DNA from 4 places in the Lysinibacillus sp. RS10 genome. Region 3 is predicted to be linked to each of the others. Evidence: riboswitches for the same ligand, from Rfam matches in the RefSeq annotation. Region 3 holds a riboswitch; each other region holds the start of a gene.

Region 1 (3,163 bases), 2.4 Mb from region 3:
GACTTCTTATAAAGGGACAAATGATGTAAAAGTACTTTTAGAGCAATATCACGTAAAGCCAAATATTCGTTTCGAACTATCAGAAGAGGTAGGGATAATTTCGATGATTTCTCACCAGCTTGGCATTAGTATTTTACCGAAATTAGTTACGAATAACTTGCCTACTACGATAAAAGCCATTCCTTTAAAACAAGGTGGTTATCGTACAATTGGAATAGCAATGAAACACCAGGCATCACCCGTGACCAAAAAATTTGCGGAAATATTAAAAACCTGGTTGAAAGAACAAAATATGGAATAATTTTAGCTCATCACCGAAAGTTGTACCCAGTCGGAACGGAAATCAACTACACGTTATGGTGATGATCCAAAAATTTTGAGCTAACTTATAGAGAAGAGCAATATGCCCTATAAAAACAACATTGAAGCTTAACATATCCTTAAGTTAAAATAGTATTTGTATATTTTTTAGAAAAAAGGTGAGTGTATGGGGACATTACGAGGTAAGACCGTACTCATTACAAGTGGGGGAACGCTTGAAAAATGGGACCGTGTGCGAGGGCATACGAATTTATCAAAAGGGTCGATGGGCTGTTATTTAGCTGAGGCGGCACTAGCGGCTGAAGCTAACGTCTTGTATATGCATGGTTATTTCGCACAACTTCCGACAAACAAAGATAAAATGCGTACCATTCGATTTGAAGGTATAGAGGATTTAGGCGAGAAAGTTCGACAGGCTGTTCAGGAAGAACAGGTGGATATCGTTATTATGGCGGCAGCTGGCTCAGATTGGCTCATTGATAAAGTATATGACCAATCCGGAAATTTAATGGAGGAAGCAGGTAAAATGCCATCTGACGAGCCACCTATCATTCACTTTAAAAAGGCACCTAAAGTATTAGGTCAGATAAAAGAGTGGCAACCGAATGTTACTTTAGTGGGCTTTAAACTCGAGGCAACAGATGATGAGGAATTTTTACTGTCTCGCGCACGTCTACGGATGGAATCGGCTAACGCTCAGTTTATGGTAGCAAATAGCTCGCAGTCATTATATGGTGGAGATGAGCCACATTGGATTGTACCAGCTAAAGGCGAACCAACAAAGGTAGTGGGCAAGCAACAAACAGCGAAAGCATTAATAGATTTTTTACAAAATACGTAAAGTGAAAACTGTGTAGAGAAAATGATCTGCACAGTTTTTTTGTTTTGTTTAAATTATTTAGTGAATATTTAAAAAGAAGTTGTATGCGTTAGGTTTTCTGAAAATGCATTTCATTCTGTAATAAGTGAATGGTGGGAGTAATACTGCCTTTTAATACGGAATAAAATAACTTGTGTATAGTAAGCTTCAAGGAAAATAAACGTCTTAACTAAAATATTCGAACTTTAAATAATCCTTTTTACTTAATTACAAAGTATTCGACTAGGAATTGTAATATTTATATTGACAATAGGTTTTCTGAATTATAGAATTATTTCCAAGAAACATAATACTCTTATCGAGAGAGGTGGAGGGACTTGGCCCAATGAAGCCTCGGCAACCAATAGTGTAGGTGCCAAATCCAACAGGGCTATCTGAGAGATAAGGGGGCTATAAATCAATTTGATGCGTTGGCCTCTTATGTACAAAAAGTATGTAAAAAGAAGGGGTGTATCGGATGACTCAACAGGCAAAGATCGATGACAAAAAGCTAGAGGCAATTGCAAAGGCCATTCAGAATTTAGAATATGGAGAAGTGAACATTACGATTCAAGACGGTGTCATTGTTCAGATTAACAGACTTGAAAAGCAGAGATTTCCACAGAAAAAGTAAATAATAGGATGTCAGTTTGCTAGATATTTGAAGGCCACAAAGAAAGCAGGGATTATTTTCTTTGCTTATTTGTGGCTTTTTTTGGAAGTTAGCCAGAGGTGCTGGATTATTGTAGAGGTCCTGCTGTGCAGTATCTCCGTTAAAATTGAACATTCTTCTTTAAGATATCGACATTAATAGCGTTTCATCATATGGCTCAATCTTCAGCAATTGTTTATGATACAAAAAAACAGGAGGATTACGATGAACCATCCTGTTTTTACATGTAGTCAATTCTAATTGCTTATGAGATAGTATCTTAGCTATAAAAACTTTTAGGGATTTCCCCAATATGTCTACGATGATAGAGTAGGGGCTCCTTTTGTGCATGATCAATGGCTAGGACCTGCCCAATAAATATCGTATGGTCTCCTGCATCGATTTGTTGAAAGGTTGTGCATTGTAAAGTGGCTACAGTATCGTGTAAAACCGGTAGACCATGAACGGAAGTTGACCACTTTGCCTGAGCAAAACGATCTGGGATTTTACTTGAAAATAGTGTACATAAATGTTCTTGATTGCTCGCTAAAATATTCACAGCGAACTTTTTAGCTGCTGTAAAATATGGATGAAGCTGTGATTTTTTATCGAGCGACCATAAAATAAGCAGTGGATCTATGGAAACTGACGCAAAGGAATTGACAGTTAAGCCAATAGGTTCATCAGCGTCATTACAAGCTGTGACAACCGTAACGCCTGTTGGATAATTACCCAATGCTAGTTTAAAAGCAGCTACTTTGTCTGTCATTCTAATCACCTCTTGTTATTTTATGTGAATATAACATCGATTTACCTAAATGAAAAACTTTTTTCTTTGATGATCAGCAAATAGTAACTTCCTTGCTGAGCATCTTGAAATAGTTAGCATAAAATATAGCAACTTCTTAACAAATTGAATATTCTTAATTTTATTTTAAACCAACAAAACTAACAGGTAAAGTATATAATGGTGGGAGAAAAAAGGGGGGTAGTCATGACTTTATATTTTGACCATCTAGTTCATCAAGTTCAATCACCAGACAATGCAAAGGTTTTTTTAAACAAACGTAATATCCATACAGTTAACGGCGGTCAACACACAATGTGGGGGACATATAATGCGCTAAGCTACTTTGGATTAAACTATATTGAGCAAATAGCAATTTATGATCGTCATTTATTTGAAAATGCAGCGGAATTGCCTTATTCCCTACACTATACGTTTAAGCGGGCGCAGGAGCATTATGGATTTTCACGAATTGCATTACGTACAAAAAATATTGAAGAAGAAGGACAACGTTTGCGTGCACTTGGTTTTGAGGTGTATGGTC
Region 2 (3,163 bases), 280 kb from region 3:
CATCAATCGTTGGATTAATAATGGTCTTTATGATGGGGCTATTTATGTTTATGAATGTACCGGGATTACAGCTTTATGCCGTTCAGCTTTCAGAAAAATATATACCATCAGCTATTTCAATGGCTTCAGCATTAAATATTTCAGCCTTTAACATTGGTATTTTTCTAGGATCGTACATTGGAGGAATCATTGTTCGCCACCAATCATTAGCTCATACTCCTATATACGGATTCGGTATGGTGATGATTGCCGCGGTTACTACGTTCCTATGGTTAATCTTTGATAGAAAGAAGCAATAGATCCCTTACTTTGTATGTATTAGAATAAAAATGATGAAAGGAAGCCTTAACAATAGCCAGGGCTTCCTTTTGTTATTCACCATATTTAAGGAACGTAGCATCAAAGTACGCCTTAAAATTTGGATATAGATAGTCTAATGACGCTTGAATATCGGCATTATCATCAAATAAAATTTCATGATCAATTTCATATATTGCACAAGTCTCTTCATCTGCATTGTCATTTAAATCAATGCAAATTATTTTTCCATACTCTTCATCCCATGAAAACGGAAGATATCCTAAACTACATAACGATGGATTATACATATCTCTAACGTTATTTAAAGGTTCATCAACACTTTGTTCCGGTATGACATCAAAATAATGGTGATACGTTGAAATAAAGGCTTTATACCATTCAGGAAATGGAAGTCCGAACTCTTTTTCTAAAGCTTGAATATCATCTTCCGTTACTACAGAAGGGACCATCTTCCATCTTGACCATTCTTCATCAATATCTGCTAATTTCATCTCAACAGGAACATCTGGACGCATCCATCTGCAAAATCCATCTTCTGAAACCTGATTATAGTGCTCGTAGTAAACTTCAAAACCTTTTTTTATATACTCACGAATATTCATCTTTAAACCCCTTTTTATCTCAGAGTAAAATCTTTTCTCCCTACTCCCCTACAGTACTAGGTTTTTCACATCAGTCACTAACACCGAAAACATTTTTATACATAAGATAAGGTATCAACTATAGGATAGGAGGAATTTAGTTGTATTACAATCCTTATCCGTATTTTGTCTACCCTAACTATTATCCAACATGGGCAATGGCCACTCAACAACCTTCAAGATATCTAGCAATGCCGACGAACCCAGCAAACAGCAATCCATTCCCACCCGTCAATATAAATAAATTGAAGACTTCTGCGAAACGGATTAAGGTTATTATGCAGCAAGCACAATTACTGACGGATAAAATTGATGAATCCGAGCAATTTGCCCATGATCTTATGAACGCAGCACAACTGTCAAATAAAACAGAAGTTGAAAAATTAATTGCGTCAACAGGTATTACCATCAAATTCGAAACTAACTATACACCAGATGGAATCCGTATACTATTTACTGACAGTGACTGTTGTAAGCTAACCGTAAATTTGACTTGGTGAAATCCACTAAAGAGTGGGGACTATGTGTTGTCTATTTAAATTACTATAAATGACACTTTGAAGGTTCTGGAAATTTTTTAACTATGTATCCCTATTGGACTTGTAAACTATAAATAAATATGCTAAAGTATTCGTAATCTATTTCTGAAAATTCTTATATTTTTTCTTATCAAGAGAGACGGAGGGATTGGCCCTATGATGTCTCAGCAACCAGCCTATAGGTATGGTGCTAATTCCAATTGGCGAAATCAGCCTTGAAGATGAGAAGACTTACTTAGTTGCTTTGCACAAGGGTCCTCTTTCTACAAGGAGGGCTCTTTTTTATTTTCGCTAGTAAACAAAGTCTAAGCATCCAAAAATAATTACAAGAAAGCAGGAAAATATTATGACAAACGACCTTTTACAAGCACTTCAACTATTGAAATCGAAAGAATGGATAGATTTAACACATACATTTGGTCCTAATTCACCTCATTTCTTTATGTTTGATGATGCAAAATTTGAAACATTATTTTCCCATGAGGATGGTTTCTTTGCGCAACAATTCTCTTTCCCTGGGCAATATGGAACACATATCGATCCACCTATCCATTTTGTGCGAGATACACGCTTTTTAGACGAATTGGCGTTAAAAGAACTAGTCCTACCACTGATCGTTATTGATCAATCTAAGGCAGCCGAATTGAATAACGACTACGCATTAAGTATCCAAGATATTCTTGACTTTGAGGCTGAATACGGGGAAATTGAAGCAGGTACCTTTGTTGCGCTTCGTACTGATTGGAGTAAACGTTGGCCAGATAAAGAGGCTTTCAGCAACAAAGATGCAGATGGTAATAATCATATTCCTGGCTGGGGATTAGAAGCATTACAATTTTTATTCAACGAACGAAAAGTTAGTGCTATTGGTCACGAAACTTTTGATACGGATGCAGCAGCTGATTTTCGTAAAAACGGTAAGTTAGATGGCGAATATTTTGTGCTTGAGCAAGATACTTACCAAATTGAGCTTATGACAAATTTGGATAAGTTACCTCCTAAAGGTGCTGTTATTTTCAATATTGTACCAAAACCTGAAAAGGCCTCTGGATTCCCTGTGCGTTCATTTGCAATAGTGCCTTAAAAATAGCAATAGGTCTGAATCAATCCATGATAGGTATTGATTCAGACCCTTTTTATTTAGGTGAATTCCTTTTTTTAAAAATAAAATAAACGATCAAAATTATTATGATGAACAATGCTATAAGATACATACTGTAGCGGGATAAATATAACCCAACATAACGCCATTCCTCCCCAAGTACTTCTCCTAAGGTAATAAAAGTAAATGTCCATATAATTGCTCCCGTATAAGCAAAGAAAGCAAACTTTTTAAAAGGATAATTATTAATAGCCGCAATATATGCTGTTAGATGACGTACACCAGGAATAAAATACCCGACTACTAATAATATCGGTCCTATTTTTGCAAATAATTTTTTAGTAACGTCAATTTTCTGTTCAGTAATATGGATTTTTGGACCGTATTTTCGCAATAATGGTAGCCCGAATCTATAGCCTATATAGTAGCTTAAGGTAATTCCCCCTGCCGCACCTACCACAGCGCTGATTAGAGCTGGAATATGCGAGAGAGTTTCTCGATATACGCTATACCCTACATAGGTTAAAAATATCTCATCAGGAAGTGGCAGCCCGACAATC
Region 3 (3,163 bases):
CACGATCCAGTACACGTACATTAGGATTAAACGCTGCCGCTACAGAGAAATTCGCCTTTTTACGAAGTGGTTTCCCTGAGAACGATACACCTTCATTTAACTGTTTTATTAATTGGATTAGTTCCATTGAAGATACGTCATAAACGCTAGTCGCCCCTGGGAAATCACCTACCTTTGTCGGATCTCCAGTAACCGCTAAAATATCATGAATCCCAAGTGCATTTAATCCCATTAAATGTGATTGAAGACCAATTAAATTACGATCTCGGCATGTTATATGTGTCAATGGGCGTACCCCATGGACTTCTTTTAATAGGGCACCCATCGCAATATTACTAATCCTTGGCGATGCCAGTGAATTATCAGCCATCATGACTACATCTGCGCCAGCTTTATATAATTTTTCGGCACCTTCAATAAAGCCTTCAATTTCTAAATGTCTAGGAGTATCTAACTCCACGATAACTGAGCGTTCTCGTTTTACTTTTACATGTAATGGCTCATAACTTGGCGGCTCTGCCTCACGTAAAACTGCGATTTTTTCTGGCTTTGCGTGCTTTTCCTCAACTGGAGATAGCGCCTCTAAATACTTTTTCACTGCGGCAATATGTTTGGGTGTCGTACCACAGCAACCACCTATTAAACGCACTCCCTGATCACGAAGTGCTACAGCTGCTCGCCCAAAATAATCTGCCTCAGATTCATAAACGACACGGCCATCCTCCAAATCAAGAAGAGATGCATTCGGATACGCTGACATAAATGCCTTTTCAGGAAGCTCTACACCTTCAAATGCTTGAATAGTATGGTGCGGGCCTAAGCGACAGTTAACACCTACGATATCAGCACCTAGCGCTTCAAGTTTATGTAAAGCGGCGTTTAAACTCATTCCATTTTGCAAAATGCCTGGTTCGTGCATAGAAACTTGCGCAATAATCGGTAATTTCGTTTTAGCTCGTAGCATTGTTAAAGTTGCTGTCAGCTCTTCAAAATCATAATAGGTTTCAAGCAAAAGACCATCTGGATTTCCCGCAAGTAAAACAGTTGTTTGCTCTTCAACCGTTGCTAGAATTTCCTCTAACGTTGCATCACTCTTTCGAATACCACGGATTCCTCCAATAGTACCCAAGACAAATTGTCCACCATCTGCCGCCGCTCGTTTGGCAATCGTAATAGCAGCTTCATTAAACTGCTGCACACGTGATTCTAATCCATAGCGAGCTAATTTTATGGCATTAGCTCCATAAGTGTTTGTTTGAATAATGTCGGCTCCAGCTGCTATATACTCTCTATGAATCTTTTCAATTAATTCTGGTCTCTGAACATTCATTTCCTCATGGCAGTACTCCAAGCCATAGCCGTACAAAACCGTACCAATTGCACCATCTGCTGTAAGAACATTCGTTTTTAACTTTTCAAGCAATCCCATAAAACTAGCCTCTCTTCCCTTATCTTTAAAATAAAAAAAAAGCCTTCTTTCAAAAAAAGAAGGCTTTAACGTTTCGTAATTGTTTTCCTTCTCATCTTCGACACATTGGTCTTCTGGATTTAGCACCTGACAAAAAGTTGGTTGCTGAAGCTTCATAGGGCCAGTCCCTCAGCTTCTCTTGATAAGAATGTAGTATGAATTTTTTAAATAATTAAAAGAATCATATCGTTTACGAACGATAGAGTCAAGACTATTTCACTGAACAAAAGATATTTTCTACGAAAAAAATATTATATTTTGATTTTTATCAAACAATTACAATAGTTTTTCAGCAAGTTCCTCACCAATTTTTTTCCCGTTTTGAATACAAGCACCTATGCCTACTCCAAAATAAGAGCATCCTGCTATTAATAAATTGGGATAGTTGTTCTCAAGCTCTTGCACTAGACCTTGCAACGCCTCACGATGTGCCAAGTCATACTTCGGCATTTGATCAATCCATTTTGTCACATCGACAACAGTTGGTTTTTCCTCAATCCCCAAGCTTTTTCTAACATCCTCTAAGGCTACAGCTGCTAATTCTTCATCTGTCATCATACGCAATCTCTCATACGCAGGGTTAATGCTCTTATAAAAAAGTCGTACAAGTAATTTCCCTTCTGCAGAGGTGTGCTTCCACTTGCGACTTGTCCACGTTGCTGCATTACATATAACATCGGAATTATGTGACACAATATAGCCTGTTCCATCTGCTGGTAATCTATGATCGGGTACGTCAAATCCTAAATAAATCGTAATGGCTGATGCAGTATTGAATTGACCAAAATAGCGGTTCAATGATTCATCTTGCAATAAGTTTTGTACCGAATCGTTAGGAAGTGCTAAAACAACATGATCTGCTTCAATCATTTTATCGTTTGCTAAAGTAACGATATATTGATTCTCCTGCTTTTTAACACTAGTCGTAGCAATTCCTTTCACAATTTCTACATCTGTTAAAGATTCTTCAAGTCGTTCAATTAGTGACGATAAACCATTTTTAAATGAAATAAATTTTTTATTAGCAGCTTTCACAAATTGCTCTCTGTTTGCATCGAAACCTTTAATAATACTACCGTAATCATTTTTATAATCGATTAAATACGGTAAAGTGGAAGCAATTGAAAGTTGATTTAAATCTCCCGAATATACACCTGCAAGTACTGGTGCTATTTGATTTTGGACAAGCTCCTCACCTAAATAATACGTTAAAAATTCCCCAATAGAGCTTTCCTTTGTAAACCCTTCATTTGGCATTGTTAAATCCTTTAATGCTGCTTTTTTCCCTTCTTCCGATACAAGTGTGCTTTCCTCAAGAGATGATAAGCTCATTGGAATACCGAACGTCGAGTCTGTTGGGATAGCATGTAACTCATTATTTGTATAAATATACGAAATACCAGTTTCGTTATAAACAAGATTCTGTTTAAAATCAAGTTCCTCTACTAACTCTAAAACACCTTTATGACGTGCAACAATGGAATCTGCTCCTGTTTCCAGGATAAAGCCTTGTTCATACGCTGAGTGTAGCTTGCCACCTAGATATGTATTTTTTTCAACGAGCACAAGCTTTACATCTAGGTTTTTCTCTCGAATTTGACGTTGCAAATAATGCATTGTACACAATCCTGTAATTCCGCCACCTAATACAACAACTGTTTTCATGTTAAACCGCCCCTATTTTTAGTTCTTTAT
Region 4 (3,163 bases), 630 kb from region 3:
TCCATTTAAAGGGAAAACACCAAAGATCGATCCATCTGTTTTTATTGCCGATTATGCAACCGTTACTGGTGACGTTACAATAGATGCTGAAACGACAATTTGGTTTAACACAGTAATTCGAGGTGATGTATCACCAACAATTATCGGAAAACGAGTTAGTATTCAAGACCTTTGTTGTTTACATCAAAGCCCTAAATATCCACTCATTATTGAAGATGAAGTAACAGTCGGACATCAAGTAACTTTACATAGCTGTACGATTCGTAAAAATGCCTTAATAGGTATGGGCTCAATAGTATTAGACGGAGCAGAGATTGGAGAGGGTGCATTCATCGGGGCGGGTAGTCTTGTACCTCCAGGCAAAGTCATTCCTCCGAATAGCTTAGCATTAGGTCGTCCAGCAAAGGTTGTACGAGAATTAAATGCTGAAGATAAAGAAGATATGGAACGCATCGTACGTGAATATGCAGAAAAAGGTCAATACTATAAATCTCTTCAAACAAAAATATAAATAGCTATTTCAATTACATCGAAGCAGTTCCTCGTATTTTTGGACAACCAAGCCATACTTAGTTGTAATTAGAAGCTATTTTTTTGGATAAAACTATTTCAGCGGATGTTTGGACACCCGCTGAAATGAGTTAAAATAATTTTACAGCTTCTGCATTGTTTTAGCTAAACTATTTATAATCCTGCTTTTTCCATTAATGCGTCAGCTTTATCTGTTTGTTCCCAAGGTACATTTAAGTCCGTACGACCGAAATGACCATATGCTGCAGTTTGCTTATAAATAGGACGACGAAGATTAAGCATTTTTATAATCCCTGCTGGGCGTAAATCGAATAGCTCGCGTACCCATTCTACGATATCACTTTCCTTAACTTTGCCTGTCCCAAATGTATCTACAGCAATAGATACTGGTTGAGCAACACCGATTGCATAAGCAAGTTGTACTTCAGCACGTTCTGCTAAGCCTGCCGCTACGATATTTTTTGCCACATAGCGTGCTGCATATGCCGCTGAACGGTCCACCTTAGTTGCGTCCTTACCAGAGAAAGCACCTCCACCATGACGCGCATAGCCACCGTATGTATCAACGATGATTTTACGTCCTGTTAGACCAGCATCCCCTTTTGGACCACCTATTACGAAACGGCCAGTTGGGTTGATGAAATATTTAGTATTAGCATCTAGTAATTCATTTGGCACAACCGGAGCAATAACGAATTCTTTTATATCTGCTTGAATTTGTTCAAGCGTCGCTTCTTCGTCGTGCTGTGTTGAAATTACAATCGTATCTACGCGCACTGGTACATTATTTTCATCATATTCAACCGTTACTTGCGTTTTTCCATCTGGACGTAAATATGCAAGTTCGCCGGATTTACGTGCTTCCGTTAAACGACGAGCTAATTTATGCGCTAAACTAATTGGTAATGGCATAAGCTCTGGTGTTTCGTTACATGCATAACCGAACATTAAGCCTTGGTCACCTGCGCCAATTGCTTCAATGTCAGCGTCTGACATAGAGCCTTCACGCGCCTCTAAAGCTTGGTCAACACCTTGCGCAATATCAGGTGATTGCTCGCCAATCGCAACAAGTACTGCTAGGTTTTCAGCATCAAAGCCATATTTCCCACGTGTATAACCGATTTCTGCTACAGTATCACGGACGATACCTTTAATATCGACATATGTAGAAGTAGTAATTTCTCCTGCTACTAATACTAAGCCTGTTGTTACAGTTGTTTCACACGCTACACGTGCATTTGGATCTTCTGCTAAAATAGCATCTAAAATGGCATCCGAAATTTGGTCACAAATTTTGTCTGGATGTCCTTCTGTTACACTCTCTGATGTAAACAATCGACGGTTTGTCATTTAGTTTTCCTCCTATTACTCTTACAAATAAAATTTGTGAATGAATACGGTACTCATTACCCATGTCAAGTCCGTTCCTAAGGATTGAACTCTCAAGCCGTTGTTGCTGTCGTTTCACTTTCGCACAAAAAACAACCTGTTGCTGTCGTTTCACTTTCGCACAAAAACAACCTGTTGCTGTCGTTTCACTTTCGTACAAAAAAAACAGTTGCCGCTTTTAACACGAGGATTTTCGAAAGATCCGTCATTATAATAAGGAAAGGATTACACATACTTACCTTTACATTCGTTTTTTACAATAAAAAAAATCCTTTTCTCACGCTTACTTAACATGAGGAAAGGAAATAATGACTTCGTAACCTTTCACTCTTATCGTTCAAGGGCTTACCCTTGCATCAGGTTGGCACCAACGCATGTCGTGAAATAGTTCATGCAGGTTGCCGGGTTTCACAGGGCCTGACCCTCCACCAGCTCGGGATAAGAGTATCCGTTCAATATCTCATAATACGTAAAAGGTCGAACGTTGTCAAATATTTTTGCTTTATCCCTTACCAATTATGCCTCGCCATAATTGTGTCCGCTACGCTTTCAGTACAAAAATTATCTGCTGAAAGAAGTTAAAAACTATGGAATACACAAGGAATCAAAACACTTAACATTTGGATTATGCTATAATTTGAAGCACAGAGGCTTATTACCATAACGACATGGTAATAGTTTCAACAAACGTATCCTAACTTTTGGTGATAAGCCCAAAATAATCCCTACTCTCCACCTCACATCATGTGTTAACATATGTGTGACCCTTTAATCTTCATTCGACAAATGTTTTTTGTGGCGAAAGTAGATCGTCAGCTACGGAAGAATGCCATCTCATTATGTGGTGGATGAAAATAGTTATGCCCCCTTTTCAGTCGGTGACAAACTCCAACTGATAAAAACCAGCTAAAAATTTGACATCCTGTGCGAACCTCATGTTGGTCAAAAGCTTCCCAAACGCGATTCAACTTGTCGAAAGTGGTTGTGTAATCACTTGATTATAAATAGGGTAAAAAGCATTCTTAAAGCGAATAAATTAACTTTTTGTCGTTTTCTTGAAAAGTAATAAAATCTAAAAAATAATTTCTGAATTAGTATAGATTATTTAAGCAATTGTGTTATACTATTTTTGAAATTAAGAAAATCTCCCCAGACTCAAGGGAATACTATAAAAAAGGATGGTATTTAATCGATGAATTCAGTAGAAATTGCAAACGAACTGAAGGAATTATTAAACGGCGGT

The links. Region 3 has a riboswitch for S-adenosylmethionine ahead of ACB089_RS02110 (bifunctional homocysteine S-methyltransferase/methylenetetrahydrofolate reductase). Riboswitches for the same ligand answer to the same signal wherever they lie in the genome.
Region 1: linked by a shared signal. The riboswitch ahead of ACB089_RS16285 (YezD family protein) and the one ahead of ACB089_RS02110 (bifunctional homocysteine S-methyltransferase/methylenetetrahydrofolate reductase) in region 3 are both predicted to bind S-adenosylmethionine.
Region 2: linked by a shared signal. The riboswitch ahead of ACB089_RS00695 (cyclase family protein) and the one ahead of ACB089_RS02110 (bifunctional homocysteine S-methyltransferase/methylenetetrahydrofolate reductase) in region 3 are both predicted to bind S-adenosylmethionine.
Region 4: linked by a shared signal. The riboswitch ahead of metK (methionine adenosyltransferase) and the one ahead of ACB089_RS02110 (bifunctional homocysteine S-methyltransferase/methylenetetrahydrofolate reductase) in region 3 are both predicted to bind S-adenosylmethionine.

The regions. Positions count from the first base shown of each region.
Region 1 covers NZ_CP167122.1:3,173,382-3,176,544, reverse strand. The annotation lists gene ACB089_RS16295 (LysR family transcriptional regulator) at 1-301, shown strand, start outside; gene ACB089_RS16290 (phosphopantothenoylcysteine decarboxylase) at 488-1,162, shown strand; SAM riboswitch class I at 1,494-1,589, shown strand; gene ACB089_RS16285 (YezD family protein) at 1,659-1,814, shown strand; gene ACB089_RS16280 (flavin reductase family protein) at 2,113-2,601, opposite strand; gene ACB089_RS16275 (VOC family protein) at 2,827-3,163, shown strand, end outside.
Region 2 covers NZ_CP167122.1:114,533-117,695, reverse strand. The annotation lists gene ACB089_RS00710 (MFS transporter) at 1-299, shown strand, start outside; gene ACB089_RS00705 (SMI1/KNR4 family protein) at 372-923, opposite strand; gene ACB089_RS00700 (hypothetical protein) at 1,064-1,462, shown strand; SAM riboswitch class I at 1,626-1,729, shown strand; gene ACB089_RS00695 (cyclase family protein) at 1,848-2,585, shown strand; gene ACB089_RS00690 (DedA family protein) at 2,638-3,163, opposite strand, start outside.
Region 3 covers NZ_CP167122.1:393,901-397,063, reverse strand. The annotation lists gene ACB089_RS02110 (bifunctional homocysteine S-methyltransferase/methylenetetrahydrofolate reductase) at 1-1,429, opposite strand, end outside; SAM riboswitch class I at 1,518-1,617, opposite strand; gene ACB089_RS02105 (protoporphyrinogen oxidase) at 1,745-3,133, opposite strand.
Region 4 covers NZ_CP167122.1:1,021,252-1,024,414, reverse strand. The annotation lists gene ACB089_RS05370 (gamma carbonic anhydrase family protein) at 1-511, shown strand, start outside; gene metK (methionine adenosyltransferase) at 685-1,881, opposite strand; SAM riboswitch class I at 2,248-2,365, opposite strand; gene pckA (phosphoenolpyruvate carboxykinase (ATP)) at 3,113-3,163, shown strand, end outside.